Regions from separate parts of the Bacillus sp. WC2503 genome, predicted to be linked through region 1. Evidence: riboswitches for the same ligand, from Rfam matches in the RefSeq annotation. Region 1 holds a riboswitch; the other holds the start of a gene.
The links. Region 1 has a riboswitch for S-adenosylmethionine ahead of ACUN26_RS25715 (methionine ABC transporter ATP-binding protein). Riboswitches for the same ligand answer to the same signal wherever they lie in the genome.

Region 1 (16,108 bases):
TTTGAAAAATAACTCATTAGACTTTGATGATTTAATTATGACAACGATTCAGCTATTTGAACGTGTTCCAGAAGTACTAGAGTTTTATCAGCGCAAGTTCCAATATATTCACGTGGATGAGTATCAAGATACGAACAAAGCACAGTACCTTCTTGTTAAACATTTAGCAACACGTTTTAAAAACCTTTGTGTTGTGGGTGACTCAGATCAGTCTATTTATCGTTGGCGTGGTGCGGATATTTCTAACATTTTGTCATTCGAAAAAGACTATGAGAATGCGCAAGTTATTCTGTTAGAACAAAACTATCGCTCGTCACAAAATATTTTAAATGCAGCCAATGCTGTTATTGAAAAAAATACGAATCGTAAACCGAAAAAATTATGGACAGACAACCAAGTTGGGAGCAAAATTTCGTATTATCGTGCTGCAACTGAAAAGGACGAAGCGTATTTTGTTGCGAAAAAAATTCGTGATGATATTCAAATGGGTAACCGAAAATATACTGACTTTGCAGTATTATATCGTACGAATGCTCAGTCTCGTATGGTTGAGGAGATTTTCCTGAAATCTAATATCCCTTATAAAATTGTCGGCGGTACGAAGTTCTACGACCGTAAAGAAATTAAAGACATTTTGGCGTACTTACGTTTAATTGGGAATCCTGATGATGAGATTAGTTTCGCACGTATTATTAACATGCCGAAGCGCGGGATTGGTGCGACTTCTATCGATAAAATTATTAATTACGGTGTGCAAAACGGAATTTCATTAACGGCTGTATTTGATGAAATTGAGCATGTTGGTGTAAGTGCAAAAATTACAAAGGCAGTAAAAGAATTCGCAAGTTTACTACACAACTGGGTAAATATGCAAGAGTACTTATCTGTTACAGAATTAGTAGAAGAAGTCATTGAAAAAACAGGATATCGCGAGATGTTGAAAAATGAGCGTTCTTTAGAAGCAGAAGGCCGTTTAGAAAACTTAGATGAGTTTTTATCTGTTACGCAAACGTTCGAATCTCAAAGTGAAGATAAGAGCCTTGTTGCATTCCTAACAGACTTAGCTCTTGTCGCGGATATTGATCGTGTAGATGAAGATCCAACTGCTGGTGAAGAAGTTATTTTAATGACGATGCACTCAGCAAAAGGGCTAGAGTTCCCTGTAGTCTTTATCGTTGGTTTAGAGGAAGGAATATTCCCGCATACGCGTTCTCTTATGGAAGAAGATGAAATGCAAGAAGAGCGTCGCCTTGCTTATGTAGGTATTACTCGTGCAGAAGAAGAATTATACTTATCGAATGCGCAAATGCGTACTTTATTTGGTAGGACAAGTATGAATGCAGCATCTCGATTTATTACAGAAATCCCGGCAGAGTTGGTGGAACCATTAAATGAAACAGCGCCGAAGCGTGAAACTTCGTTTAGTGCAAAAGGAAGAACGACAGGAGCTGCGGCAACAACAACACGCTCTCGTTCAGCTTTCGTACGTCCGGCTGTTAAGACAACAGGCGGCGAGCAAATTGGCTGGGCAGTAGGCGATAAAGCTTCCCACCAAAAATGGGGAGTCGGTACAGTTGTAAGTGTAAAAGGCGAAGGTGATTCAAAAGAATTAGATATCGCGTTCCCAAGCCCGATTGGTGTTAAACGTTTATTAGCAAAATTTGCACCTGTGACGAAACAATAGGAAAGGAATGAGGATATGTCAAAAGAGATAGCAAAAAAACGTATAGAAGAACTACGTGATTTGTTAAATACATTTAACTATCAATATCACGTATTAGACAATCCTTCTGTTTCTGATGCGGAGTATGACCGTAATATGCAGGAGCTTATAAAATTAGAAGCAGAGAATCCAGAGTTCATGAGTGAAGACTCTCCCTCCGTGCGCGTTGGGGGAACTGTTCTTGATATATTTGAAAAAGTAACGCATAAGTCACCGATGTTAAGTTTAGGAAATGCATTTAACGAAGGAGATTTGCGTGATTTTGACCGAAGAGTACGTCAAGGAATTGATGATGCGAATGTAAGATATATATGCGAATTAAAAATTGACGGACTTGCTGTTTCACTTCATTATGAAAAAGGACGCTTTATTCAAGGTGCAACACGTGGTGATGGTATAACAGGTGAAGATATTACCCAAAACTTGAAAACGATTAAAGCAATTCCACTTCGATTAAATGAAGAGGTAACGTTAGAAGCGCGAGGCGAGGCTTATATGCCGAAGCGTTCATTCGTTAAACTAAATGAAGAAAAAGAGCAAAACGGTGAAGATGTATTTGCGAATCCGCGTAATGCGGCAGCAGGTTCAATACGTCAACTTGATACGAAAATTGCAGCAAAGCGTAACCTATCCATGTTTGTATATGGTCTTGCAAATGTAGAAGAAAAAACAATTTCATCGCATAGCGAATCACTTGATTTCTTAGGTGAACTGGGGTTTAAGACAAATCCAAATCGCCGTACATGTGAAACAATTGAAGAGGTTATAGCTTATGTAGAAGAATGGCAGGAAAAACGTCCGAATCTTGATTATGAGATTGATGGGATCGTTATAAAAGTAGACGATGTTGCTCTTCAAGAAAGCCTAGGAACTACTGCAAAGAGTCCAAGATGGGCGATTGCTTATAAATTCCCGGCTGAAGAAGTTGTAACGAGATTAACGGGCATTGAATTAAGTGTTGGCCGTACAGGGGTTGTAACACCGACTGCAGAGTTAGAACCAGTACGAGTGGCTGGTACGATCGTTCGTCGTGCTTCCTTACATAACGAGGATTTAATTCGTGAAAAAGACATTCGAATTGGTGACTACGTTGTTGTGAAAAAGGCTGGAGATATTATTCCTGAGGTTGTGAACGTTATTTTTGATAAGCGTACTGGTGAGGAAGAAGAATACCGCATGCCAACGCATTGTCCGGCATGTGAGAGTGAACTAGTTCGTTTAGAAGAAGAGGTTGCACTTCGTTGTATAAATCCAACTTGTCCTGCCCAAATTCGCGAGGGATTAATTCATTTCGTTTCAAGAAATGCAATGAATATTGACGGACTTGGCGAGCGTGTCATCACACAGCTCTTTGATGCAGATTATATTCGTACGTTTGCAGATTTATATGCATTGACGAAAGAACAATTACTACAGCTAGAGCGTTTTGGTGAAAAATCAGCAACAAATTTAATACAAGCAATTGAGAATTCGAAGGAAAACTCGTTAGAGCGATTATTATTTGGCCTTGGAATTCGCCATGTCGGGGCGAAAGCAGCACGTACATTTGCAGAGCATTTTGAAACGATGGATGCACTTGTGAAAGCGACGGAAGAAGAGCTAAAATCAATTAATGAAATTGGAGAAAAAATGGCGCAATCCGTTGTGACATATTTTGATAATGAAGATGTATTAGAGCTATTACAACAGTTTAAAGAGTATGGCGTGAACATGACATACAAAGGCATAAAAAGTGCAGATTTACAAAATGTTGAATCTTACTTTGCAGGGAAAACTGTCGTCTTAACTGGGAAATTAGAAGTGATGGGACGCAGTGAAGCGAAGAAGAAGATTGAGGCATTAGGTGGAAAAGTAACAGGAAGTGTTAGTAAAAGTACGGATTTAGTTGTTGCTGGTGAAGCTGCTGGCTCAAAATTAGCGCAAGCAGAGAAGCACAATGTTGAAGTTTGGAATGAAGAGAGGTTCTTACAAGAGCTAAATAAGTAAGAGGTGCAAACTTACCATGAAAAAAATAGCATTAGCGGTATTAAGTCTTGGCCTACTTGTAAGTGGTTGTAGCGCAGGTGCCGACAAAGATGAAAAAGTGGCTGAGAAATCAGGGAAAGCAAAAGAGCAAGCAGTCGTTCCGAAGTATGCTATTTCGGATGAATATTATAAGACGACTGTTCCATTTGATGCAGGATCTGCACGTGGATTAGTTGTGCAGGGATTAAATAATCGTCTTGATATAGATGAATTTGAAACAGGATTAATGCGTATTGCAAAAGAATCATTTAATACGAAAGATTATTTCTTTAAAGGTGGAAGTACTCTAGATGATCAAACCGTAAAAATGCTTGTAAAAAGAAAGCGTACAGATGCCGAACAAAAGGAACTAGAGAGCAAATTAAAAAAAGATGCAGTTAAATTTCCGAATATAGGGCTCAATCCAGCGTTAGGCGAAGGATCAGAATCACTAGAAGTGAAAAATAAAAAAAATCCAATATATATTACAAATATTTTAGAGCATAATTATTATGTGAAAAAAGGCGATAAAGATGTTGAACTTGGTGGTATTGTAGTTGGTTTAGCAATGAATTCTGTTCAATATTTTAATGAAGAGCATGGTTATCCGCGTGAGGCTAAAATCGAGGACGAAAAAATGTTAGCTGAAGGGAAAAAAATGGCGCAAGAAATCTTGAAAGTTATGCACCAAAAAAAGCCCGACATAAAAAACGTTCCGATTACATTTGCGATTTATCGTCAATCTCCAAAGTCTGCACTTGTGCCAGGAAACTTTGTTTCTTATGCTAATGTGGAAAAAGGTAGTGAAACGGTTGAAGATTGGAAACAAATTAACGAGAAATACTATTTGTTCCCGTCTGAACAAGCAAAAACAGACAATAAGCGTGAAGATCTTGCAAGGGTATCTAACTTCAAAGCAAAACTAAGCGATTATTTCCAAGGCGATTATTCCGCTGTTATCGGTACTGGTATGTATAGAGACGAGGAATTAAAAGAAATGAAGCTGGATATTCCTGTCCAGTTTAATGGAAAAGCGGAAATAATTGGTTTTACACAATATGTAGCAGGGCTTGTTATGGAATACTTCCCAAATTATATGAGAGTACAAGTAACGATTAAATCTGTAGAACGTCCAGAAGCGATTATTATACGTGAAGCGAAGCAAGATGAGCCACTCGTAAAAATTTTAGATTAAAGATAAAAGCTGTTCCACAAAGGAACAGCTTTTTTTCTTGAGGAATTTTGTTATAATTTTAAATGTTATAAATAAGGGGATAAGGGGTAAAGGTCATGGACGAACTAAGTCTTCAAGTCATTATTTTATTAATTGCATTCGGATTTTTAGCAGCTTTTATTGATTCAGTTGTTGGAGGTGGAGGATTAATTTCGCTTCCTGCACTAATGTTTGTCGGTTTGTCACCAGCTTCGGCAATTGCAACGAATAAATTAGCTGCAACGATGGGGACGTTTACGAGTGCAATTTATTTTATTCGATCAGGAAAAGTCGATTTTAAAATTGTAGGAAAGTTAATCCCATTAACTATTATTGGAGCGGTCGCAGGTGCTTTAGTGGTAAAATTTATTCCACCGGATATTTTACGTCCATTAGTACTTGTAATGTTGGTGTTTATTGCCATTTATATTATTGCAAAAAAGGATTGGGGAAGCGTATCTACCTATAAGAAGATGACGAAAAGGAAAACATTAATATTTTTCTTTGTTATTTTAATGATAGGGTTTTATGATGGTTTTTTTGGACCAGGGACAGGATCATTTTTAATTTTTGCATTTTTATTAATAGGGTTGGATTTTATTCAAGCAGCGGCATCTGGAAAACTTTTGAACTTTGTTAGTAATATCGTATCTTTAATTACTTTTTTATTTTTAGATATAATTCATTTTGAATACGGTATTATTATGGGATTATCAATGATTTTAGGTGCTTATTTTGGATCGAAGTTTGCAGTTCAAAAAGGCGTTGGATATGTAAGGACTTTATTTTTATTAGTTACTATATTATTGATCGGAAAAAATGTTTTGGAATATACTCATATTTTGTAGATTCATACGCATGTATGAATCTCTTTTTTTATTATATTTTAAAAATTTATTAATTTTTAAAATATAAGTCTAGGAATATTTGAATAAATCTAAATTATCGTGTAGAATAATGTTGTAAAATGTAAACGTTTTTCTAAGGGGAGGCTAAAAAGAATGGTAGTAGCATACAAACATGAGCCATTTACAGATTTTTCAGTAGAGGCTAACAAATTAGCGTTTGAAGAAGGTTTAAAGAAAGTAGAATCTTATCTTGGACAAGACTATCCATTAATTATTGGGGGAGAAAAAATCACTACAGAAGATAAAATTGTTTCTGTAAACCCTGCAAATAAAGAGGAACTTGTTGGTCGTGTTTCAAAAGCAAGCCGTGAATTAGCTGAAAAAGCAATGCAAGTAGCGGATGCAACATTCCAAACTTGGAGAAAGTCAAAACCAGAAATGCGTGCAGACATTTTATTCCGTGCTGCAGCAATTGTTCGTCGTAGAAAACATGAGTTCTCTGCTATCCTTGTAAAAGAAGCAGGTAAACCATGGAATGAGGCAGATGCTGATACAGCGGAAGCAATCGACTTTATGGAATATTATGCTCGTCAAATGTTGAAATTGAAAGACGGTATTCCAGTAGAAAGCCGTCCAATTGAATATAATCGTTTCTCTTACATTCCATTAGGAGTAGGTGTTATCATTTCTCCTTGGAACTTCCCATTCGCAATTATGGCAGGTATGACAACAGCTGCTTTAGTTTCTGGTAACACAGTATTACTAAAACCAGCTAGTACAACTCCTGTAGTAGCTGCGAAATTCATGGAAGTATTAGAAGAAGCTGGCTTACCAGCTGGCGTAGTAAACTTCGTGCCAGGTAATGGTTCTGAAGTTGGTGACTACTTAGTAGATCATCCTCGTACACGTTTCGTAAGCTTCACTGGATCTCGTGATGTAGGTATCCGCATTTATGAGCGTGCAGCGAAAGTAAATCCAGGTCAAATCTGGTTAAAACGTGTTATCGCTGAAATGGGCGGTAAAGATACAATCGTTGTTGATAAAGAAGCAGATCTTGAATTAGCAGCTAAATCTATCGTTGCATCAGCATTCGGATTCTCAGGACAAAAATGTTCTGCATGTTCTCGTGCTGTAATCCACGAAGATGTATATGATCACGTATTAAATCGTGCTGTTGAATTAACAAAAGAATTAACAGTTGATAACCCAGCTGTATTAGGTACAAATATGGGTCCTGTTAATGACCAAGCTGCATTCGATAAAGTAATGAGCTATGTTGCAATTGGTAAAGAAGAAGGTAGAATCCTAGCAGGTGGCGAAGGAGACGATTCTAAAGGCTGGTTCATCCAACCAACAATCGTTGCTGATGTTGCAGAAGATGCTCGCTTAATGAAAGAAGAAATCTTCGGACCAGTAGTAGCATTCTGTAAAGCAAAAGACTTCGATCATGCACTTGCAATTGCAAACAATACAGAATACGGTTTAACAGGAGCAGTTGTTTCTAATAACCGCGACCATATTGAAAAAGCACGTGAAGACTTCCACGTAGGTAACTTATACTTCAACCGTGGATGTACTGGTGCAATCGTAGGTTACCAACCATTCGGTGGCTTTAACATGTCTGGTACAGACTCTAAAGCTGGTGGCCCAGATTACTTAGCACTTCACATGCAAGCAAAAACTACTTCTGAAACTTTATAAGAAATAGTAGAGGAGCTTTTCACAGAATGTGAAGAGCTCCTTTTAAATTAGAATCCCATATATTACTATTATTCGAAGAGGACGAGCTAAACCCTATTAATAGCGGGATAAACATGTAAATAGAAATAAAGTGACGGGAAAAGTTGATTTATTAGTCACATTTTTTAGTATTCATTTTAAGAATTTCCTGTATAATACAATTTGAAAGAAAATCTATGGTTTGACAAGAAACACTCTTTTCGGTTTTGCTCACTGAATGGAGTGTTTTTTTGTAACCAAAAATTCCTCTGTACTCATTGCATTTGCATATACTCCATTTAAACTGGCCAAAATTGTATTGTGAATATAAACAGCTGGTATAGTAGCATTCTTAAAAGAAAGATCTTTTGTAGCACAAGCATCGTGTATAACGGTACAATGAAAGCCGAAATCAAAAGCAGCTCTTACGGTAGCATCAATACACATATGAGTCATCATCCCGCATATGACGATGTGTTCAATGTCTAAACGTTGTAATTGTTCTAAAAGATTAGTTTCTCGGAAGCTATTTGGATAATGTTTGAGTATAACAGTTTCTTCTCTAAGCGGACGGACATTCTCGTGAATATGGACACCTTCTGTATTAGGTAGGAAAAAAGTAGCATCATTTTTTATTGCTACATGCTGGATATGAAAAATAGGTCCGCCGTTCATTCTAAAGTGTTTTAGTAGCTCACTGGCATACTCACTTGCTTCTACCGGATTGCGCAATTCCATCTTTCCATTTGGAAAATAATCATTTTGGATATCAACGAGTAATAGAGCTGTTTTCATATATTCACCTTCCTCTGATTTCATATTCAAATAATAGTATTCAATTCATAGAAAAAATAATCCTTTTAAAAAATATGAGGGAGAAGAATTTTACATAACCTTCAAGATTACTATTTTATTATGAATTTTTATTTGAAAATTTTAATAAAGAAATAATTAATATTTTTCTAAAAAATGTATTGACTCTCACTATTCTGAGTTCTATAATGAGAATTAATTAAACGACAATTAAATCGATACATTCTTATCCAGAGAGGTGGAGGGACTGGCCCTACGATACCTCAGCAACGGGTTTTTTAATACCGTGCTAACTCCAGCAAGTCTTTATAGGCTTGGAAGATGAGAAGATGTGAACGAGTACATATAAGTGCTCTCCTTCTTATCTTTTATTACTGATAAGAAGGAGAGCACTTTTTATTTTACCTCGAAAGCTCTACTTCTAGTTTTTACAGCATATAGGAGGGAAGAAAATGATTTCTTTTAATAACGTAAGTAAAGTATATGAATCAGGTGGGCAATCTGTTCATGCTGTGGAGGATGTAACATTATCAGTTGAGAAGGGCGAAATTTTTGGCATTATCGGATTTAGTGGTGCTGGAAAGAGTACGTTATTACGCCTAGTAAACATGTTAGAGAGACCGACTGCAGGAACGATCTCAATAGATGATAAAGATATTACATCCTTATCAACGAAAGAATTACGGAAACTTAGACAAAGAATTGGGATGATTTTTCAAAGTTTTAATTTATTTAATTCAAGAACAGTGTTTGGGAATATTGCTTATCCATTAAAGTTAGCGAAAGTACCAAAGAATGAAATAAAAGAAAGAGTCAATGAACTGCTGAAGTTTGTAGGGCTAGAAGATAAAGCAAACTATTATCCGGAGCAGTTATCAGGCGGACAAAAGCAACGTGTTGGGATTGCTAGGGCACTTGCAACATCACCAGATATACTTATATGTGATGAGGCAACATCAGCCTTAGATCCAGAAACAACGACAGAGATTTTAAACTTATTAAAGAAAGTCAATCGTGAATATAATTTAACAATTCTTCTTATTACACACGAAATGCATGTTGTGAAAGAAATTTGTCACCGTGTAGCTGTAATGGAGAAGGGAAAAGTTATTGAAGAAGGAAAACTGTTTGATGTTTTCACACAACCAAAAACAAAGACAACTCAAAACTTTGTACGTTCTGTTATTAATGACCACTTGCCAGAAAGTGTTCTAGCGAAAATTCAAAATGGTGGTCAGATTTATCGCTTAACTTTTACTGGTGAGGAGACAGGACAGCCGGTACTATCATATATCGCAAAAAACTATAACGTCGATGTAAATGTACTGTACGGAAATATTATTGAACTTCAAAATGTGCTATTTGGAAATCTTCTTGTAGAATTGCAAGGTGAACAGAAGGAAATTCAAAAAGCATTACAACATCTAAGACTGCAAGTGAAGCTGAAGGAGGTAGAAGCTCATGCGAGTTGATTGGAGTATATTTTGGCCTCGCATATTAGATGCGACGGGGGACACCCTCTTAATGGTAATTGTAACCCTTATATTCGCTATAATTCTTGGTATACCTCTAGGTTTACTTTTATATGTAACGAGAAAAGGTAATTTTTTAGAAAATAAATGGGTTTTTTCTATTCTTAACGTCATCATTAATACAATTCGTCCAGTTCCATTCATTATCTTTTTAGTAGCTTTAAGCCCACTAACAAGAAGCGTGATCGGAACGACGATTGGAACAGCGGCAGCAATCTTCCCAATGACGTTAGTGGCATCTATTGGTATTGCTAGAATGGTTGAAACAAATCTTGTCTCAGTTCCGAAAGGAGTAATTGAAGCTGCACAAGCGATGGGCGCTTCACCACTTAGAATTGTTTTTGAAATTCTCGTGCCAGAAGCGTTAGCACCATTGATCTTAGGTGTTACGTTTATGACAGTTGGTTTAATTGAATTTTCTGCAGTTGCTGGGCTTGTCGGTGGTGGTGGTCTTGGTGACTTAGCGATGACATATGGTTATCAACGTTTTGATACATCAGTTATGTTCGTAACGGTCGTTTTACTTATTATTCTCGTACAGATAGCTCAAAATTTAGGAAACTACTTTGCGAAAGTGTTTTTACGCAGATCATAAAAAGGAAGAGGGGAAAAGAAAATGAAGAAAATTTTAGCATTTGCATTATCAGCGATTGTAGGAATTTCAGCACTAAGCGGCTGCTCGGGTGGAGACACAGGTGCAGGAGCAAAAGAGAAAGTAGTTCGCGTCGGTGTAACTGGAACGGATGGAGACGTTTGGGAAATTTTGAAGAAAAAAGCTGAAAAAGAAGGAATTAAAATTAAACTGGTTGAGTTCTCTGATTATACAACGCCAAATAAAGCGTTAGCTGATGGAGATATTGAATTAAACTCATTCCAGCATATTGCTTTCTTAGAGCAATTTAAAAAGGAGCATAAGTTAGATATTACAGCTGTCGGTACAACACAAATTGCACCAATGGGCTTATTCTCTGAAAAATATAAGAAAGCAAATGAAATCCCAGATGGTTCAGAAATTGCTATTCCAAATGATCCAACGAACCAAGCACGTGCATTAAAACTTCTTGATGCAGCGGGGTTATTGAAACTTAAAAAAGATTTTGGTCTATTTGGGGATCCAAGTGGTATCGCTGAAAATCCGAAGAAGTTAAAAATTACACCGGTTATTGCACAGCAAACACCTCGTGTATTAAAAGATGTAGCTGCTTCAGTTATTAATAACGGTGTGGCTGGTCAAGCTGGATTAGATCCAGCGAAGGATCCTATTTTCTTAGAAGATCCAAAGAATGAAAATGCGAAGCCTTATATTAATATTTTCGCAGCTCGTACGAAAGATAAAGACGATCCAACACTGAAAAAAGTAATTGAATTATATCATTCAAAAGAAGTAACAGATGCAGTTAAGAAAGAAACAAAGGATGGTTCAATTTCAGTAGATCTTTCATTTGAGGAGCTTGAAAAAATCGTAAAATAATCATTGGGTTTAATGAACTAATAGAAGGAACCCCTCCGCTGTTAGTTCGTTCAACATATAATCTACTTAACAAACAAAACCCTAATTTTGTACCTTCCAATTTTGTATAACGTAGAATCCAATGTTTGTTAAGTAGAGTGATGGACCGGGAGTTTTCCTGGTCTTTTTTTATTACTGAAAGCAGCTAGCGAATAGTAAGGTAATCCAAATTATAATGGGATAAGAAAGTAAGCTGAAAATGAGTGTAATTACGAATTGCTTTTTATGAATTAATTGTTTTTTGGATGAAAAAAAGAAAATAGAAAAGATAACAATGAAAACTGAGGATATTACGCCAGGATTATAGGAGCGATAAATCAAAAACAAAATAATATGTTGCACTGCGTTAAAGAAAATGGCCCCTTGTATAAAAATAATCCAGTATATAGAAGACAAGAAGTTTAGTTGATATAGAAAGACGATAAGTACGACGAAGATTGTTAATATGGAAATGGCAATGAAAAATTGTTGGCTAGTTATAAGATGAATTGAAAATTGATTAGCAAGATATTGTCGCATTTGGAAAGCTTCTTCAAGGTTATGAATGAAAAATAATAAAGGAATGATCCAAAGCGTAATAGTGGAATGTTTTTTTATCAACTTATATCACTCCAATAAAGTATAGAAAGCCTAAAAAGGCCCTCTATACAGAGATGATTATTCAATTATGATACTTTTTAAATTATCTTCATGATGCTCTCGTTCTTTCGGATAAGCAGCTAGCTCCTCTTGCAAAATACTTAGCATTTGCTTAGCTGATTGCTGGATTGGAGTAGGTAGCTCTTCTAATATACGCATACCGACTCTTACTTTTGTCCGAATTACTTTTCGTAGTAATTCCTCATGCATGCACCACACCTCCAAATCGAATGTTTAGTACATCCTCTTCAAACTTGGCTCCTTGAATAGAAAGGTGTGTTAATGTTTTTGGTAATGTGATGTTACGTTTAACAGAGCCGGCTCGAATAATAAGCTCATCACCTTTTTGATTTAATGAAAGTTCACTTTTGTTTGAGAAGGGGATGGACAGAACGAAAATATATTCATCGCCATCTTTTTTCACATATTGTGTGCGACCATTGAATTTCACTTCAGTAGGAGAGGGATCGGATTTAAATAAAGCATTGCCTACACGCTCTAACATAGGTAAACCAACAACTTCTTGTTCAAACATGGGAGCTTCGTAAATAGGAAGCGGCTGAAAACTATCTTGAATTAATGTTTTATATTTCTTTTGCGTATCTTTCCATGCTTGAAAATAAGGATCGGTGACAGTGTTAGGGATGACACGGTTAATCATGATGGCATCTACGTTATAATCGTATAAATTTAAATAAGTAAAACTACGCTGAGCTTCTTTAATGACCATTTTTTCGGGATTTACAACGATGCGGATACTTGTTATTTCTCGGTTCGATAAAATATCTCTCATTTCTCCAAGCTGTTCAAGTGTATTTGTTAATTCGTCCATAATATCATCGGTTGGAAGGGGGACACCAAGAAGTGGTTGAGCTACAGGACGAACGACTTTTAAAACTTTTCTTTTAATAGGAAATAATTTTTCCATCCACCAGCCGAGCATGTCTGGAAAACTAAGCATTGCTAATGTTTCTCCTGTTGGAGCGCAATCAATGATGATAACGTCGTATGTGTTTTTTTATAATAATCGAGCACGCGAAGTAAGCTAATTAAATCTTCCATACCAGGAAACATCGTTAATTCTTCTGTTGTAATATCATCAGCTGCTTTGGAAGTGAATAACAAGGTAATGTATTTCTGTAACTTTCCCCAGCCTTTTTCCATTTCATAAATCGTATTAATCTCTTGTGCCCACAAGTTTTCGCGAATTTCTAATGGCTCAGAAGATAGCTTTATACCAAATGAATCTCCTAAACTATGAGCAGGATCTGTACTCATTACTAATGTTTTTAATCCTTGTTTTGCGCTTTGAAGTGCTGTTGCTGCTGAAATGCTAGTTTTTCCTACGCCGCCTTTACCTGTATACAAAATAATTCTCATCATTCTATCCCCTTTGTTTCGGTTATCGAATATTACGAACATCGAAGTATTTAAGTGAATAAAAACCCAGTTAGGGCTTTATCCCGCATTAACGGGCAGTAAGACTTCCGTCCAAAAATTCGGCTGGAGCAAAGAAATTAGGTGGGGGGGCAACTGTCCGTAAATGCCCGATTGGTTCAACTAATAATCAGTGAGGGATGAGAAAACCCCTCACTGATTAAAGTTTCACTTTATTCAATCGGAATGTTTTTCATTCTAGGTGTAGAAACCTTTTCTTCTATTTTTTGCTGTGACGTAGCAATGTGATTCATAATTTTTTGGAAGATTTGTAGTAAGAATGCTTTTTCTTCTTCTGACAATGCTTCTGTCACTAGGCTAAAGTAATGGGCTGCATTTTGTTTTACTTCTTGAACGAGCATTACGCCGTTTTCTGTTAAACGAATTAATACAATGCGTCGATCGTTTTCATCACGGTACCGTTCAATATACCCCTTTTTTACAAGGCGATTTACAACACCTGTCGTTGTACTCATCGGTATATCAAGAAGGTCAGCAATTTTTGTCATTGTAATATCTGTATTTCGCTCCATCCAAAGTAAACAAAATACTTCTGTCTTGGAAAGTGTTAAATCAAGGCTTACCCATTCTTCAGGATAGAAAAGTTTCTTGGCGTTATCTAGCAGTAAGTCTAAAAAGTGTTCATATTGCAACAATTAATTCCACTCCCGTATATTTCGAGGTTCGTAATATTTGTTTTTATTTTATGTAGAATAGAAATAAATGTCAATATTTTTAATTTATTTTTCAGATTAGACAGAAAACAATCTTTAAAAGGGCATTTTTTTATGATAGATTAATAAATAGAAAAAGAATTTTACATAAAAATCCATAACGGTAAATATATTTATCTATAATGGATGTGCATCTAACAAGGGGGATAATGATGAGAAGAAGAAATACGCAAGCGTTCACGTTTTTAGCATGGACTTCATTTGTTTGTGCGCTTTCAGGGATGCTAATTGGGATTTACACGTTAGATGAAACGCTTAGTGTAAAAGGGTACTATTTAATTGGAACGTTATTTTTAACGATGTCTTGTTTTGTATTACAAAAAACAATTCGTGATAATGAAGAAGATAACGAGAGATTTCCAAAAAATAAACCGTTAGATAAAGAGTAAATTGTAAAGAAAGGCGTTTGCCTTTCTTTTTTTATGTAAAAATGCCGTAAGTGCCATGTGTTGACTTGCTTGAAGTACTGAAAATTTGGTATCATCAATAGTATTGTAGATTGAACGATATATTATGGAGGTGGCCTAGCCGTGTCAAGAATTTCCGTTGAGAATGTAAAGCACGTAGCACATTTAGCACGTCTTGCAATTACTGATCAAGAAGCAGAAAAATTTCAAAAACAACTAGATGCAATAGTTACATTTGCAGAACAGTTAAATGAATTAGATACAACAGATGTAAAACCAACAACTCATGTATTAACTATGAAAAATGTTATGCGTGAAGATGTGCCAGAAAAAGGTTTACCAGTAGAAGAAGTATTAAAAAATGCACCGGATCACAAAGATAATCAAATCCGTGTTCCAGCAGTATTAGAATAGAGGAGGGGAATTTCGATGTCATTATTTGATCATTCTGTATCAGAGTTACATAAGAAGTTAAACAACAAAGAAATTTCCGTTACGGATTTAGTAGAAGAATCTTACAAACGTATTGCGGATGTTGAAGATAACGTAAAAGCTTTTCTTACATTAGATGAAGAAAATGCACGCGCGAAAGCGAAAGAATTAGATGCTAAGATCGGCGCTGAAGATAATGGTTTATTATTCGGTATGCCAATCGGTGTAAAAGATAACATTGTAACTAACGGTCTTCGTACTACTTGTGCGAGCAAAATGTTAGCAAACTTTGATCCAATTTACGATGCGACAGTTGTGCAAAAGTTAAAAGCTGCTGACACAGTTACAATCGGTAAATTAAATATGGACGAGTTCGCAATGGGTTCTTCAAATGAAAACTCAGGTTTCTACGCTACAAAAAATCCATGGAACTTAGATTACGTTCCAGGCGGATCTAGTGGTGGTTCTGCAGCAGCTGTAGCAGCAGGAGAAGTATTATTCTCTCTAGGTTCTGATACGGGTGGTTCTATTCGTCAGCCAGCTGCATATTGCGGTGTTGTAGGTTTAAAACCAACTTACGGACGCGTATCTCGTTACGGATTAGTAGCATTCGCATCTTCACTTGACCAAATCGGACCGATTACACGTACAGTAGAAGACAATGCATACTTATTACAAGCTATTTCAGGTATTGACCGCATGGATGCAACTTCTGCAAATGTTGAAGTTGGAAACTACTTAGCTGGTTTAACAGGCGATGTTAAAGGTTTACGCATTGCTGTACCGAAAGAATACTTAGGCGAAGGTGTTGGCGAAGAAGCTCGTGAGTCAGTACTAGCTGCTTTAAAAGTATTAGAAGGTATGGGCGCAACTTGGGAGGAAGTATCTCTTCCACACTCTAAATACGCTCTAGCAACGTATTACTTATTATCTTCTTCTGAAGCATCTGCTAACCTTTCACGCTTTGATGGCGTACGTTACGGTGTTCGTTCTGATAATGTAAATAACTTATTAGATCTTTACAAAAACACACGTAGCGAAGGTTTCGGTGACGAAGTAAAACGCCGTATTATGCTTGGTACATTTGCACTTAGCTC
Region 2 (16,108 bases), 3.0 Mb from region 1:
ATGTTATGATTTAATTCAAAATTATTGCCTAACCGATTTTGAATATTTTTCTTTATTTCATAGCCATGTTTTGGCCCTGTTGTTAATTCTGCAAGTAATAAAATATCAACATACATAAAAAAGCCTCCTCATATATTTCTCAAGTTTTCATTTGAAAAGTTTTGCTATGTATATGTTAAAATAACATATGTTAGTTTATACAACTTTGAATTACCTACCTATCACTTTTATTGTAAAAGAAAAGGGAGGAAAGAACTATGGATTCACCTGAAAATGTTATTTTAGTTCATGAAATTTCAAAGCTAAAAACAAAAGAAGAGCTGTGGAACCCGTATGGATGGTATCAATTTATGAGGGATAATCACCAAGTACATTATGATGAAGAGCAAGATGTTTGGAATGTTTTTTTATATGAGGACGTGAATCGTGTTTTATCAGACTATCGCTTATTTTCAAGTAGAAGGGAGCGGAGACAATTCGCAATCCCTCCTTTAGAAACTAGAATAAATATAAACTCTACAGATCCGCCAGAACACCGTAACGTACGTTCAATTGTTTCTAAAGCATTTACTCCAAGAAGTTTAGAACAGTGGAAACCTCGTATACAAGCTATTGCAGACGAACTTGTAAAAAATATAAAAAAGTATGATGAAGTTAATATTGTTAATCAATTTGCTGCACCTTTACCTGTTACCGTTATATCAGACCTATTGGGAGTACCTACTACAGACCGTAAACAAATTAAAGAATGGTCTGATATTTTATTTATGCCGTATAGTAAAGAAAAGTTTAATGATCTGGATGCCGAGAAAGGGATCGCATTAAATGAATTTAAAGCATATCTTTTACCGATCGTTCAAGAAAAAAGATATCATTTAACCGATGATATTATTTCAGATTTAATACGAGCTGAATATGAAGGTGAAAGATTAACCGATGAAGAAATTGTAACTTTTTCATTAGGTTTATTAGCAGCTGGTAATGAAACGACTACAAATTTAATTATTAATAGTTTTTATTGCTTTTTAGTGGATTCACCTGGAATTTATCAAGAATTAAGAGAAGAACCTAAATTAGTTGCAAAAGCGATTGAGGAAGTATTACGCTATCGCTTTCCTGCTACATTAGCTCGGAGGATTACAGAGGATACAAACATATTTGGTCCTTTAATGAAAAAGGATCAAATGATTGTTGCATGGGTTAGTGCAGCAAATTTAGATGAGAACAAATTCTCACATGCTTCTAAGTATAATTTACACCGCATAGGAAATGAAAAACATTTAACCTTTGGTAAAGGTCCGCACTTTTGCTTAGGGGCACCGCTTGCACGTTTAGAAGCGGAGATTGCATTAAGTACCTTTATAAATGCTTTCGAAAAAATAGAGTTATCTCCATCTTTTAATTTAGAAAGATGTATATTGAAAAATGAGCAAACTTTAAAATATTTACCTATTCGCTTAAAAACTCAATAAAACGTTCAACAAGGTACATTGTATTGTACCTTGTTTTTTTATTTCTCAATTGTAAAATTTTGGTGTGTTTTATAGTATGGAGGTGTGTGAAAAAAGCGTAGAGGAGGATGCTTATGTTAACGTGCAATGGGAGTAAAACGTTTCAAACATTTATTAAAGCTGTAACTGATTTAATAAATGGTGATTTATTAGAAGAAGAAATCGTGTGTAAAATTGAAACATTACTAGAAGAACTTTTAGAAAAGAAAACATGGCTTCCGTTAGATAAACAGAAGTCAAATTCGGCTCAATATGCACGACACTTACTGTATGAAGATCCATTAAAACGTTTTGAAGTATTAGCTCTCGTATGGAAAGATGGACAATCTACACCATTACATGATCATGATGGTACATGGGGAGTAGAAGGCGTTTTTTCAGGAAGGATAATGGTGCAGAACTTTGTTCAAACGAAGCAGCTTGGAAATTCACTTTCTTATTTAACACATACAGGAAATCTTTATTTGGGAGAAGGCGAAACAGATAAAGTAATTCCACCAGCTGATTGTCATATTCTGGAAATACCCGAAAATGAAAGCGTAATCACTATTCATATATACGGAAAGCGTTTAGAAAAGTTTAAAGTATATATCCCAACAGAAGAAAAAAATGTATATATGTGTGAGACAAAATATATTAGTTATAATTCATAGCATAAAATCCAAAGCTTTTCTATAAAAAGAACAGCTTTGGATTTTATTTTTAATTATTTCTTGACCTGAAACGCTTTTCATAAATTATAAATAAGGAGTACTTCACGAGATTCGTATGAAAACGATACCTTTTATTTAATAAAAACTCGTGTATTTATAGAAAGTGGTGAAGAAATAATGAAATTAATCGCAATTGATCTAGATGGAACTCTTCTTTCAGGGAATAAAATGATTAGTAAAGAGAATGCAGAAGCAATTCGAAAATGTCAAGAAGCTGGCCATGTTGTAGCAATTTGTACAGGACGTTCTATTGTGGATATTGAACGACTATTGTTAGAAGTTGGTTTGGAGTGTCCGATTATCGCAGAAAATGGTGCGCTTATATATAAAGATAAAAAAATGATGAAGAGATATCCAATTCAAAATATGCAGGCACTTGAGATTGTAGAATATCTTGAAGAGAATGGTTTGTATTATCAGCTCTATACTAATAAAGGTGTGTATGTACCCGATTATGGAGTAGAGAGTGTACGTAATGAAATCGAGTATGTGAAGAATGCAAAAGGAAATTTCGATTTGAAAGAGTTAGAAACGATTGCTGCATTATACCTTGAGCATACAGCATTTCATAGCACAGAAAGTTGTAAACCAATTGTAGAAATGGATATACATGTGCATAAACTTTTACCGTTTTCTTATGACATAGAGAAATTAAAAAAATTAAAAGAAACGTTTCTGCATAATACGGATTTAGCTATTACATCTTCCTATTGGCATAATTTAGAGATTAATCATCGAGATGCTCAAAAAGGAAATGGATTATATACTTTAGCAGAACATCTTAATATTCCAGTTGAAAACACTGTAGCAATAGGCGATGGCTTAAACGATGTTTCTATGATGGAGAAAGCAAATATATCAATTGCAATGGGAAATGCAGTTGAAGAAATAAAAGCGATGTGTAAATACGAAACGTTAACAAATGAAGAACATGGTGTCGCACATGCTTTATATAAATATGTAATGTAATAAAAAGAAAAAAAGAATCCAAAAAGATTCTTTTTTTCTTTTTATTAGGGGTAAGGTATTCTATGAGATTCATAGAAGCCTTATTACACCTCATTATATAGAATATATTGGAATAAATGTTTATATTTTTCATGAAAGTTGTGAATTTTTTGTGAATTTTATGATTATTATATTTTTATCCCGCATTAACGGGCAGTAAGACCCCTCACCTCAAAATTCAGCGGAAGCAAAGAAGTTAGGTGGGGGATGAACAAAACCCCCACTGATTAAAGTTTCACTTTATACTTCTACTAGCAGCGCATAACATTCCCATATTATTTTCTGTTTTTAATTGAAAAATAGAATTTGTTTGAATAATTATTCTACAGCTATATACCTAGGAGCACTTTCTTCGTATAATGAAGAAGTATGAATTTTGAATTTGTATAAATTTTACATATTGAGGTGAAAAAGGAATGAATGCGCGGCTAATGGAACTTATTGATGTGAGTACAATAGAAACCATGGCAGAACAATTTTATAAATTAACCAACATATCACATCAACTTCTTGATGCTGAAAACGAATGTATATTTTCATTTGGAATTAATGAAATGAAAGTATGTAAACTTCCAAAAATTGAAATCCCCCTTTTCTTATACAATCAATATTTAGGATCTTTTGTTGTATGGTCCAAACGAAGCGAAATTTTCAATTGCCAAAAATATTTTGAAATGCTTTCTAACCTTATTATAACTGGGGTGAAAAAAGAAGTTCAAAGTAAAAATATATCGTTACTTTCTCGAAAAGAGGAAGAACTACATACGATCTTACAAAACATGCCTGTTATGGTTGATGCGCTTGACTATAATGGAGATTTTGTTTTGTGGAATCGAGAATGCGAGATTGTAACAGGTTATACTGCTGAAGAAATAATTGGGAATCCAAACGCTCTTCAATTACTGTATCCTGACCATAATTATCGCCATCAAATACAAAATAAATTTTTGACTCGTGGAAAAAATTTTAGAGATTGGGAAATGAGTTTAACATGTAAAAATGGAGAAATTAAAACGATAATGTGGTCCAATATATCAGAGCAATTTCCTGTAACAGGATTTAGTTACTGGGCTGTTGGGGTAGATATTACACATTTAAAAGCAATAGAAGAGCAATTAAAACAACAAACCTCTGAATTAGAATTAATTTTCAAAGCTTTACCAGATTTATGTTTTTTAACAAAAGATGATGGGACAATTATAGATTATAAAGCAGGATCCCCTACAAAATTTTACGTGCCCGCAGAAGCTTTTATGGGAAAAAAGTTTTACGAAATATTACCGTCTCCAGTAGCACAGCAATTTCAAGAAGCAATTCGCCAATTGAAAGATGAAGGAAAGAATGTAATTGTAGAATATCCTCTAACAATTAATGGAAGTATTGATTTCTTTGAAGCTAGATGTTTACCATTATTACAAGATAAAATTATGATCATTGTCCGCGATATTACAGAGCGGAAAAAGGCAGAAGAATTGCTAAATAAATCAGATACACTTGCGGCAATTGGTCAATTAGCAGCCGGTGTAGCTCATGAAGTGAGAAACCCATTAACTGTAATTAAAGGATTTATACAGTTATTCCAAATTAATAAAGAGGATCAAGAGAAATACTTTGACCTTATGCTTTCCGAAATAGAAAGAATAGAAGCAATTCTCCAAGAGTTTTTGTCGATTGCTAAAACTGATGAAATAAATACAGAAAAGAAAAATATTTATCAAATTTTTAAAAATGTCGTATCACTAATTAATACAAAAGCAATCATGACAAATATTCAAGTTGAACTATTTACAGATTCCGAAGAGATAATCATTGAATGCTCAGAAAATCAATTGAAACAAGTTTTTATTAATATTTTGCAAAATTCAATTGAAGCAATGCTAAATGGTGGGAAAATTTCAATTCATATAAAAGAAATACATAAAAATGGTGTCATTATTAGTGTAATAGATGAAGGAATAGGAATACCTGAAGAAAGAATTAAAAGATTAGGTGAACCTTTTTATAGTACGAAAGAAAAAGGTACCGGTATTGGATTGATGTTAAGTTATAAAATTATTGAAAGTCATCAAGGAACAATAAGTATAATGAGTGAGGTTGGTGTCGGGACAACTGTAACGATTTACTTGCCAAAAATGCAGAGTAAACAATCTCTATCAAATTGTGATGATAGATGTATTTCAATACGTTCTAATATTAAATCTTAAAATACTTAATACCCAATAACAAAGCTAAGCTTTTGTTATTGGGTATTTTTATATTTAATTTAGTAAACTTTACCTTTTCTTTATGTTTGTTTTAATTTCTATTAAGTTTTGAACGTTATATTTATATGCGTACAAAGTAATGTGTGGAAATTGTACATTACTTTTAATATAGAAAGCCTAAAAGTATTAAAAATGTTGTAAGGAGGAGATTATGACGAGGTGAAAAAGAAAGAGAAAAAGAGTGGTAGAGCAATACCGATGCGCTTAAATATTTTATTCTTTTGTGTATTTTTATTATTTTCTGCCATGATTATACAGTTAGGTAAAGTACAAATTGTCGATGGAGAGACATATAAAAATGAAGTAGAAAAGAGAGAAAAGGCAACTGTGAGTCTTTCTGTCCCGCGTGGGAAAATATTTGATCGAGAAGGGAATCCAGTTGTTGATAATAAGTCTTTACGCACGATTACGTATACAAAGATGAAAGGTGTAAAATCAGAAGATATACTAAAAACTGCAAGACAACTTGAGGAAATAATTGAAATGCCGCAAGAAGATATAGACAAGTTAACTGAGACGGATAAGAAAGATTTTTGGATGCAATTAAATCCAAAACTCGCACAAAATTTAATATCAAAAAAAGAAATAGACAAGTTTAGGGAAAAAGATATTACGGGTAAAGACCTAGATAAGAAAATAGAAGATTTAAGAAGAAAGCGTGTTACAGATAAAAATCTTCAAGAGTTAACAGCTCAAGATATAAAAGTGTTAGCTATTAAAAGTAAAATGACTGCAGGTTACCAAATGGCTCCTCAAATTATTAAAAAAGATGTGAGTGAAAAGGAATATGCAAAAGTTAGTGAAAATTTAGGAAATCTTTCAGGGGTAGACGCATCGGTTGATTGGGAGAGACACTATGTAAATGATGGCTTATTTCGTTCAGTCCTTGGAAACGTTTCGAATGCTGATGAAGGATTGCCACGTGAACGATTAGATTATTATTTAGTGCGTGATTATAGCCGAAATGACAGGATAGGGAAAAGTTACATTGAGCAGCAATACGAGGATGTGCTTCACGGCTCGAAAAAAGAAGTGAGAAGTGTAGCTGATAAGCAAGGAAATACAATGAGAATGGAAACAGTTTCTGAGGGGAAAAGTGGGAAAAATTTAACGTTAACAATTGATATGGAATTACAGAAAAAAGTTGAAGAGAGCATAGAAAAAATATTAAAGGCATATAAAGGTTCAGAATCGATGTTAGACCGTGCTTTCGTTGTAATGATGAATCCGAAAAACGGCCAAGTATTATCAATGGCTGGGAAAAAGCTTATAGAAAAAGACGGAAAAACGGAAGTAGAAGATTATGCTTTAGGTACGATGACAAGTTCATATGAGCTTGGATCAACTGTTAAAGGTGCAACAGTATTAACAGGATTTGAAACGAAAGCTATAACACCAGGTACATATTTTTATGATGCACCAATGAAGTTTAAAGGAACTAAGGAAAAAAAGTCTTGGAAAGAGTTCGGAAATATTGATGATCTAAGGGCGTTACAAGTTTCTTCAAACGTTTATATGTTTAATACAGCATTGAAAATTGCAGGTGTAGATTATGTGAAAAATAGTTCGTTAAATATTAAACAGGAATATTTTGATAAAATGAGATATTATTTCAGGCAATTTGGATTAGGTGTTCCAACTGGTATTGATTTACCGAACGAAACAGCTGGACAAATTGGTAAAAAAGATAATCAACCTGGTTTCTTACTAGACTACTCGATTGGACAGTATGATACGTATACACCACTTCAGCTTGTACAGTATATTTCGACTATCGCAAACGGCGGTTATCGAATGAAACCACAAATTGTTCAAGAGATTAGAGAACAAACCGCTCAAAAGGATGAAATCGGTAAAGTGATGCATGCAATAGAACCTGTTGTTTTAAATAGAATTGATATGAAAGAAGAATATATCAATCAAGTAAAAGAAGGGTTTAGAAGAGTATTCCAAGAAGGGGATGGAACGGGAGTAAGGGCGTTCCAAAAAGCACCGTATAAACCAGCTGGCAAAACAGGAACTGCACAGACTGTATACGGTGGAGAAAGTGATATTGGGAGAAATGAGAAAGGCGATCGTAGAGAATGCTATAATTTAACATTAGCAGGATATGCGCCATATGATGATCCAGAAGTAGCATTTTCCGTTGTAGTACCATGGGTTATAAATGATAAGTCTGGTATTAACTCTGATATTGGGAAAGAAGTTTTAGATGCTTATTTTGATTTGAAAAATAAGCGATTAACTGGCGAAGCACCAAAAACTTATGACTCTAAAGAGAATTAATATATACGAAACGTCTCTAGCATTTATATGAACTAGAGGCGTTTTTACATACGAATAGGTTAGAAATGAGGTATATATGAAGCAATTAATTCTAAAAGATTGGAGAAAAATATGCAGCTATATTTTAATTATAATAGGCATTCTTTTTATTAATAAGTCATTTTTATTTTGTATGGTAGAAGGAATTTCAATGCAACCTACTTTGAATGAAAATAATCGAATACTAGTTAATAAGGCTAGTATCTATTTTTCTTCTTTTCATCATGGTGATGTTGTAATAATAAAAAAAGAAGACGAGCCTACATACTACGTGAAACGAATTATTGGATTACCAGGGGATAACGTACAAGTAAGAAACGATGTGGTATATATTAACGGCAAAAAACGAGATGAGTTGTATATACAGTTAGATATGTCACAAGTATCAAATCGTTTTTCAAACTTTAGAGAAATGAAAGTTCCCACGCATAAATTATTTGTGTTAGGTGATAATCGAAATCATAGTAAAGATAGTAGGAATACGCTTGGACTAATTGATGAGTCAAATATAATAGGTAAAGTAAAAATGGTATATTATCCATTTGATCAAATAAAATGGTTAAAATAATTCTATTAACTATTCACGTTTTATAAAATAATTCATATATTGATAGCATAGGACAAGCAGAAAAGCTTATCCTAACCTCACAGAACACTCCTTATCACAGTTAGGCATCTACTTATGTAGATGCCTTTTCCGATGAATAATAATTATTTATCAACCTAAAGTAGTAAGCAAATTGGGACTATTAGGGGAAGATTGCTTGTAATAATTACAGTACGATTAATAAGAACATTGAATTGTAAGGAGTGAGAAATACGTGTTGAATATTTTAATAGTTAATTTTCCTGCAGAGGGACATGTAAATCCTACATTAAGTTTAGTAAAGGCTTTTACTGAAAGAGGAGATAAGGTACACTATATTACAACGGAAAACTTTAAGGAAAGGCTTGAAGTTTTGGGAGCTATTGTACATACTCATCCGGATTTATTAAAGGAGATTTCTATTGATAATGAAACTTCCTATGGATTAACAACTTTCTTTCATGTACATGTTCAAACTTCTTTATATATATTAGAAATTACGAAAGAATTATGTAAAAGCATAAATTTTGATTTCGTAGTTTATGATATATTTGGTGCCGGAGAGTTAGTAAAGGAATATTTACAAGTTCCAGGCATAGTTTCCTCTCCTATATTTTTAATTCCACCAGAAGTATTGGAAACCTTGCCTTTTCATCCAAATGCAGAAAAACAATTCCAACCCGATGAACTCTCTGAAAAATTACTGTATCAAATGGAACATGAATTTGGAGTAAAGCCCAAAAATCATCTTCAATTTATGCAAAATAAGGGAGACATTAGTCTCGTGTATACAAGTCGTTATTTTCAACCTAATAGCGATTCGTTCGGAGAAAAGAATGTTTTTATTGGGCCGAGTATGATAAAGCGCAAAACAAATATAAAGTTTCCACTTGAATTGCTTTCAAAAAAGAAAGTTATTTATATTTCAATGGGAACACTTCTTGAAGGGCTCGAACCATTCTTTAATACTTGTATTGATGCTTTTTCAAATTTCGAAGGGATTGTAGTAATGGCGATCGGTGATAGAAATGATATTTCAAAAATTAAGCAAGCTCCAGACAATTTTATTATATCCCCTTACGTACCTCAATCAGAAATATTAAGTGAAGCAAATGTTTTTATTACACATGGTGGAATGAATAGTGTACACGATGCAATTCATTACAATGTCCCATTTGTGATAATACCGCATGATAAAGATCAACCAATGATAGCGCAAAGATTAACTGAACTTGAGGCAGCACATAGATTATTGAAAGAGCATGTTAATGTGCAAACTTTAAAAGAGGCGGTAACAGACGTTCTTTCAAATGAAAAGTATAAACATGGCATTCGAAAACTGAATGAAAGTTTTTTAGGGTGTGGTGGTTCCAAAAGAGCCATTGCAGTTATTGATGCTCTTTTAAATAAATAGTTCGGACAATATACAAGCATAGAGGCTCTACCTTTATGCTTGTATATTATTATCCAGCAAATTGTACAGCAGTATTTGCATGTAAAAAAGCAGTATCAAAAACAGGAACAGTAAGGTCATTTTGGGAAATAAGTAATGGTATTTCAGTACAGCCTAGTAATATACCTTCCGCACCGTTTTGAATTAATGAATTGGTAATTTGTATTAGTTTCTCTCTTGAAGTTTCTGAAATAATGCCTCTACTTAATTCGTTTAATATGACGTGATGGATAAAAGTTCTTTCTTCGTCATTTGGGATAATTGTCTCAATGTTATATTTTGCTAGTCGTGATGTATAAAAATCTTGTTCCATCGTTTGTTTCGTTCCTAATAGTCCGATACGTTTTATATTCTGTTCTACCATTTCTTTAGCACTTACATCACCGATATGAAGAAGTGGAATTGATATTGCTTGTTCTACTTCCTCAGCAAATAAATGGACTGTATTTGAACACATTAATAAACATTCCGCCCCGGACTTTTCAACCTTTTTAGCAACTGTGACTAATTCGTTTTTTACTTCTTCATATTGATGGTTTTGTAATAAAGTAGTTACTTCTCCAAAATCCATACTATATAAAACGAGCTTCGCATTTTGATCGTATTGAGAGAGTGTTAGCGTATTAATATGTTTATAGTATAGTGATGTAGATTCCCAGCTTAACCCACCAATTAAACCAATTACTTTCATCATACATTCCCCCTTGTAACAATTTCGAATCCATTATTTCATAATTCCGATAAGAATACAATGATTTAAATACACTATTTAATAAAAAATAAAAATAATTAGAAAAGTGTTGAAATTTATCTTTCTTAGTGCCATAATACGAATTACAAATTAATACTTATCCAGAGAGGTGGAGGGAACGGCCCTAAGAAACCTCAGCAACCCCTATGTGCATTCATAGGAAGGTGCTAATTCCGCAGAGGACACGATGTGTTTTTTGAAAGATAAGAGGATTCTTGCACGTGAAAGAAAATGACCTCTTATGTAAGAGGTCATTTTTTGTTGTATAGAAAGGGAGTGTCGATGCATAATTCATTATTAAAATAAATATAGAGTAATGAAAGCTGACTAATTTGAGAGGAGAATTGAAATGAACAAATTATCAACAAAGTTAGTAGTAGCAATCGGAATCGGAGCAGCTTTATATGGGATATTAGGACTTTGGGGATTTACTATTGCACCAAATACATTTATTAAACCTGGATTAGCTATATTAACCATTTTTGGAGCGTTATTTGGTCCAGTAGCAGGACTGTTAATAGGACTTATCGGTCATACCGTAACAGATACGATCTCTGGTGGGGGGATTTGGTGGGGCTGGGTTCTGAGCTCAGGAATTATTGGTTTTGCGATGGGGCTCATTCAAAAAAGAGGTGGGTTTAATGTGAAAAATGGGTCGTTTAGTAAGGGAGATATTTCTTATTTAGCAATTACTGGTTTAGTAGGTATTGTCATTGCTATTATATTTGCTGGGGTATTCGATATTATCGTGATGGGAGAACCGTTTGACAAAATTGTTATACAAGTATTAGGGGCAACCATTGCTGATGTTATTGTTTTCTTAGTTCTTGGATTACCGATTACAATTGGCCTAGCAAAATCGAATAAAAAACATACACATTTAAAAATTGAAAAGTAGGGATGTTAACATGCAACCAATTATTTCGTTTGAAGAATTCAGCTTTCAATATAAGCATGCTGCGCAGCCTACTTTGAAAGATATTACATTTCATATCAACCCTGGAGAAAAAGTACTAATTGCTGGACGAAGCGGTTCTGGGAAGTCGACATTAGCTCATTGTATTAATGGGCTAATCCCATTTTCGTATGAAGGGATTAGTACTGGTAACGTATTAATTGCTGGTAAAGACCCGAGGAAAGGCAGTATTTTTGAACAGAGTAAGCATATAGGAACAATATTACAAGATCAAGATGCTCAGTTTATTGGCCTTACAGTAGAAGAAGATGTCGCTTTTTATTTAGAAAATGAATGTGTAAATCAAGATGATATGAAAAAGAGTGTTGCAGACTCATTAACAAAGGTAAAGATGCATACTTTTCGTAAACAAAGTCCGCATGAATTATCAGGAGGACAAAAACAAACGGTTTCTCTTGCAGGTCTCTTAACAACAAATGCGGATATATTATTGTTCGATGAACCTTTAGCAAACTTAGATCCGCTAAGCGCCATACATACGATAGAACTTATGAAAGATATACATGCACAAACTAATAAAACAATTGTAATTATTGAACATCGAATAGAAGAAATATTAAAATTGGATTTAGATAAAATGATTTTAATTGATGAAGGTAAAGTCATTACGGTAGGGACTCCGGAAGAAATATTAGCATCAAATATATTGCCTCGTATTGGCTTAAGGGAGCCGATTTATATTGAAGCATTAAAGAGATTACATTTTGATAGTAATAATGCTGTAATATATCCACTGGAAAAAATTCAAAAGGAAAAAATTAGTGGCGTTTTAAAAGAATGGATGCAGAAGCAAGTTTTTTTAAAAGATGCTACTAAAAATAAAGAATTATTAAGAGTAGAGAATTTATCATTTTCCTATCCTAATAGACAAAGAGTATTGAAAAATATAAATTTTTCGATAAGTAAAGGAGAACTTATCGCTCTTTTAGGACACAATGGAGCTGGAAAATCAACATTAGCTCACAGTCTTATTGGTATAAATAAAACAAGTAATGCAGGGATTTTATTAGATGGAGAAAATATTAGTTCTTGGTCTATTCGTAAGCGTGGGGAGATGATCTCTTATGTGATGCAAAATCCAAATCATATGATTACACAACCTACTGTTTTAGAAGAGGTTTCATTCACATTAAAATTAAAAAAGTTTTCTAAGGAAGAAGTTAACTATAGAGCTGAAGAATCATTAAAAATCTGTGGTTTATATCCATTTCGTAATTGGCCAATTCAGGCATTAAGCTATGGGCAGAAAAAGAGATTAACTATCGCATCTGTATTAACAACAAATCCTAAACTTATCATATTAGATGAACCGACGGCTGGACAAGATTATTATCATTATAAACAGTTTATGTCATTTATTAGAAACCTGGCTAAAAAGGGAATATCCTTTATTTTCATAACACACGATATGAATCTAGCATTAGAATATGCAGACCGAGCGGTAGTTCTACATGAGGGAGAAATCATTGCGGATAATACTGCAACTACTGTATTAGGACATAAAGAAACGTTACAAAGAGCCAATCTAAGAGAGAGTTCTTTATTCGAGCTTGTTACATTTAGTGAAATTTCATGTCCAGAAAAGTTTATGGAACTTTATTGCGATGTTAGTAGGAGGGAGGAAAATGCATAATACGTATTTTCGTCGTATGGATGGGGCTGTGAAATTAGTTTTGTTTATATTTTGTATGACGCTTACTTTTATGTTTTTTGATTTTCGCATATTACTAATTTTATTTATGTTTGGATGTATCGGACTCTTACTTGCTAAAATTCCACTTCGTAAAATTTTACTTATTTTTACTGTTATATTTACATTTAGTTTATTAAACACTGTTATGATTTTATTAATTACACCGACTCATGGATCTGAATTAACTGGATCGTATACTTCGTTTTTACATATTGGTTATGCAACAATTACATATGAAACATTATTTTATGCAGTTACACTTTCATTAAAATATTTTACGTTGTTACCATTTACACTTATCTTTATTTACACGACAGATCCAAGTGAATTTGTAAGTGGCTTAAGTAAACTTGGTATTCATTATAAGATTACATATGCAATAAATATTGCACTACGTTATATACCTGATATTCAGTCCGAATATAAAATTATTAAACATGCGCAAGAAGCGAGAGGAGTAGCTTTTGAAAAAGGGGAAGCGAGCTTATGGATTCGTATGAAAAACCGTATTTTAATTTTCTGGCCGCTAATCATTCATTCTCTAGAAAGAATCGATACCGTTTCAAATGCAATGGATTTAAGAGGGTTTGGAAAGAAGGATAAACGTACGTGGTTCTATACAAGTAAAGCGGAAAGTGGTGATTTCATTGCTTTATTTACAGGTGTTTTTATTTTAATGGTTGCAGTATATTTAAAACTAAATGTATTTCAAAACTTTTGGTATCCATTTTAAAGCACTCGCAATCGAGTGCTTTTACTTATTTTTAAGTAGACATGCTCAAAAAAGGGATATATACATAATGTATAATACGAACCAGTTAAAATGATCAACTACCTATTAGTTTTCAAACCAAAAGGAGGAAAAAATATGAGTTACGGTGGTTCTTGTGGTTTTGGTGGAGGTTTCGCTTTATTAGTTGTGTTATTCATTTTATTAATAATTGTAGGATGCAGCTGTTGGGGCGGAGGATACTAATTTTTAATTAGTCTTCACAAATGTAAACTTAAAAAACATAGAAGATACTTATGTATCGAGACAAAGAAAAAAGGAGCTATTATGCTCCTTTTTTCTTTGTTATATATTTTTATCTTTTGGGAATGTAATCGTTAAAGCCGTTCCTTTACTAACGGTACTTTGGATTTTTAAATTACCATGCATCGTTTCAATAATTTTAACAGCAACCATCGTACCTAAACCAGTACCTTTTGATTTTGTACTAAAATAAGGTTCGCCAAACCTGTTAATTTGCTCTTGTGACATTCCAATTCCGCTATCTTCAATTCGTATTATAACTTTATTATTGCTTATGGTGGAGGATATATTTAAGGTACCACCATTAGGCATTGCTTCAATACTATTTTTTATTAAGTTTAAAAAACATTGTTGAAAGTGCTGTTTATTACCAACAATGTTTGCCTTTGAGAAATCTTTTGTAATATGTATCGTATTCATATTACATAATGGCAATATCATATTAATAGCTCGATTTAACTCTTGGTCTATTGAAATATGATCTAGTTTTTCTGGTGCTGGTTTAGCAAACGTTAAATAGTCATCAATAATCTCTTGCGCACGATTTAATTCTTCAAGTATATGTTCAATGTATTCGTCCCTTGATTCAGGAGATAAATTTGGTGTTTTTAAAAGTTGTGTAAATCCCTTTACGACAGTTAAGGGATTTCTTACTTCGTGCGATATACTAGCAGCAAGTTGACTAACGATCTCCATCTTTTCCATTTTAATTAATTTTGAGCGCATAAATACTGCATCTTTTAAAACTTCATTAAAATAAACAATAAATAACATTAAAGTAGTCGGTAATAATATGAAATAAATAATATATAAATTATTTACTTCAAATTCTGATAATGTTAGTACAATCACAGTTGTAAATATTGCTAGGAAAAAAGTTAAAAACATAGCAAAAGCTACTTTAACCTTTCTATTGTATGCATTAAATTTTGTAGATGCGAATGCTGTTATGATGAACATTGTGCCATAAACAATAACTGTTAACATGTTAAATCCATAAAATAAAACTCTTGTAATTAATAAAATAGTAAACAATATAATGCCGACAGGGAATCCACCATAAAGTGTACCTATTATTACTGGGATTTGTCTTAAATCATGAATACAACTTTCATCCATATAGATAGGGTATCGCATACATAAAATAAGTGGGATACTCGTACAAAGAATAATAAGCAGTCTTTTATATTTCTTCAAATAGCGCCTGTTATCATATATAAAATAAAAAATAAATATACTACTTAAAATGTAAAGAAGATTATTTAATACATTTTGATTAATATAAACAAAGTCCATAATATTAGCCTCGTCATTCTGAATTTCCATTTCATATGTATTATACATGATAAAAGTATAAACTCTATATTTGTTTTAAAAATATAAGCTTATATCATTTTAGCACTAGATACTTTTAACCATGCTTCATAAAATTCTTTTACTGATGTATACCGTTCTGCACGGTTTTCATTCACAGCACGAGAGGCAACCTCATATAATTCTTTACTTGCACCCCATTTTATAAAGGAACGATCTTTTTCACCACCTAAAAGTGCGAAAGCTACCGCGCCCATATTAAATACATTTGTTTTTTCATCAATTATAGCGTTTAGCTCAAATTCTTCAGGAGACATAAAACGAGAGGAACCCCATAGTCTTCCCATTTTATTTATGTATGGTTTTTTAGAGTATAAATCAATATCACAAATCTTCGTCTCATTTGTACTAAAATTATGTAAAATACTACCGTCATAAAAATCTATAGCTACATAGTTTTTCTGTTCTACATGAGCATGGA

Region 2: another riboswitch for S-adenosylmethionine. It lies ahead of ACUN26_RS09975 (ECF-type riboflavin transporter substrate-binding protein); the one in region 1 lies ahead of ACUN26_RS25715 (methionine ABC transporter ATP-binding protein).

The regions. Positions count from the first base shown of each region.
Region 1 is NZ_JBQYMD010000001.1:4,960,919-4,977,026, forward strand. Features, by position in the region: gene pcrA (DNA helicase PcrA) at 1-1,684, shown strand, start outside; gene ligA (NAD-dependent DNA ligase LigA) at 1,700-3,709, shown strand; gene ACUN26_RS25695 (CamS family sex pheromone protein) at 3,726-4,922, shown strand; gene ACUN26_RS25700 (TSUP family transporter) at 5,018-5,788, shown strand; gene pruA (L-glutamate gamma-semialdehyde dehydrogenase) at 5,942-7,489, shown strand; gene ACUN26_RS25710 (cysteine hydrolase family protein) at 7,739-8,302, opposite strand; SAM riboswitch class I at 8,544-8,648, shown strand; gene ACUN26_RS25715 (methionine ABC transporter ATP-binding protein) at 8,773-9,792, shown strand; gene ACUN26_RS25720 (methionine ABC transporter permease) at 9,782-10,447, shown strand; gene ACUN26_RS25725 (MetQ/NlpA family ABC transporter substrate-binding protein) at 10,469-11,323, shown strand; gene ACUN26_RS25730 (HXXEE domain-containing protein) at 11,495-11,962, opposite strand; gene ACUN26_RS25735 (DUF3926 domain-containing protein) at 12,020-12,211, opposite strand; partial or broken gene ACUN26_RS25740 (ArsA family ATPase) at 12,204-13,384, opposite strand; gene ACUN26_RS25745 (MarR family winged helix-turn-helix transcriptional regulator) at 13,612-14,094, opposite strand; gene ACUN26_RS25750 (YiaA/YiaB family inner membrane protein) at 14,325-14,561, shown strand; gene gatC (Asp-tRNA(Asn)/Glu-tRNA(Gln) amidotransferase subunit GatC) at 14,703-14,993, shown strand; gene gatA (Asp-tRNA(Asn)/Glu-tRNA(Gln) amidotransferase subunit GatA) at 15,009-16,108, shown strand, end outside.
Region 2 is NZ_JBQYMD010000001.1:1,946,987-1,963,094, forward strand. Features, by position in the region: gene ACUN26_RS09930 (PadR family transcriptional regulator) at 1-116, opposite strand, end outside; gene ACUN26_RS09935 (cytochrome P450) at 258-1,472, shown strand; gene ACUN26_RS09940 (cysteine dioxygenase family protein) at 1,586-2,164, shown strand; gene ACUN26_RS09945 (Cof-type HAD-IIB family hydrolase) at 2,342-3,193, shown strand; gene ACUN26_RS09950 (PAS domain-containing sensor histidine kinase) at 3,649-5,436, shown strand; gene ACUN26_RS09955 (peptidoglycan D,D-transpeptidase FtsI family protein) at 5,656-7,782, shown strand; gene lepB (signal peptidase I) at 7,859-8,389, shown strand; gene ACUN26_RS09965 (macrolide family glycosyltransferase) at 8,643-9,821, shown strand; gene ACUN26_RS09970 (aspartate/glutamate racemase family protein) at 9,871-10,554, opposite strand; SAM riboswitch class I at 10,706-10,821, shown strand; gene ACUN26_RS09975 (ECF-type riboflavin transporter substrate-binding protein) at 10,961-11,509, shown strand; gene ACUN26_RS09980 (ABC transporter ATP-binding protein) at 11,520-13,220, shown strand; gene ACUN26_RS09985 (energy-coupling factor transporter transmembrane component T family protein) at 13,213-14,013, shown strand; gene ACUN26_RS09990 (YjcZ family sporulation protein) at 14,149-14,256, shown strand; gene ACUN26_RS09995 (sensor histidine kinase) at 14,356-15,657, opposite strand; gene ACUN26_RS10000 (protein kinase domain-containing protein) at 15,699-16,108, opposite strand, start outside.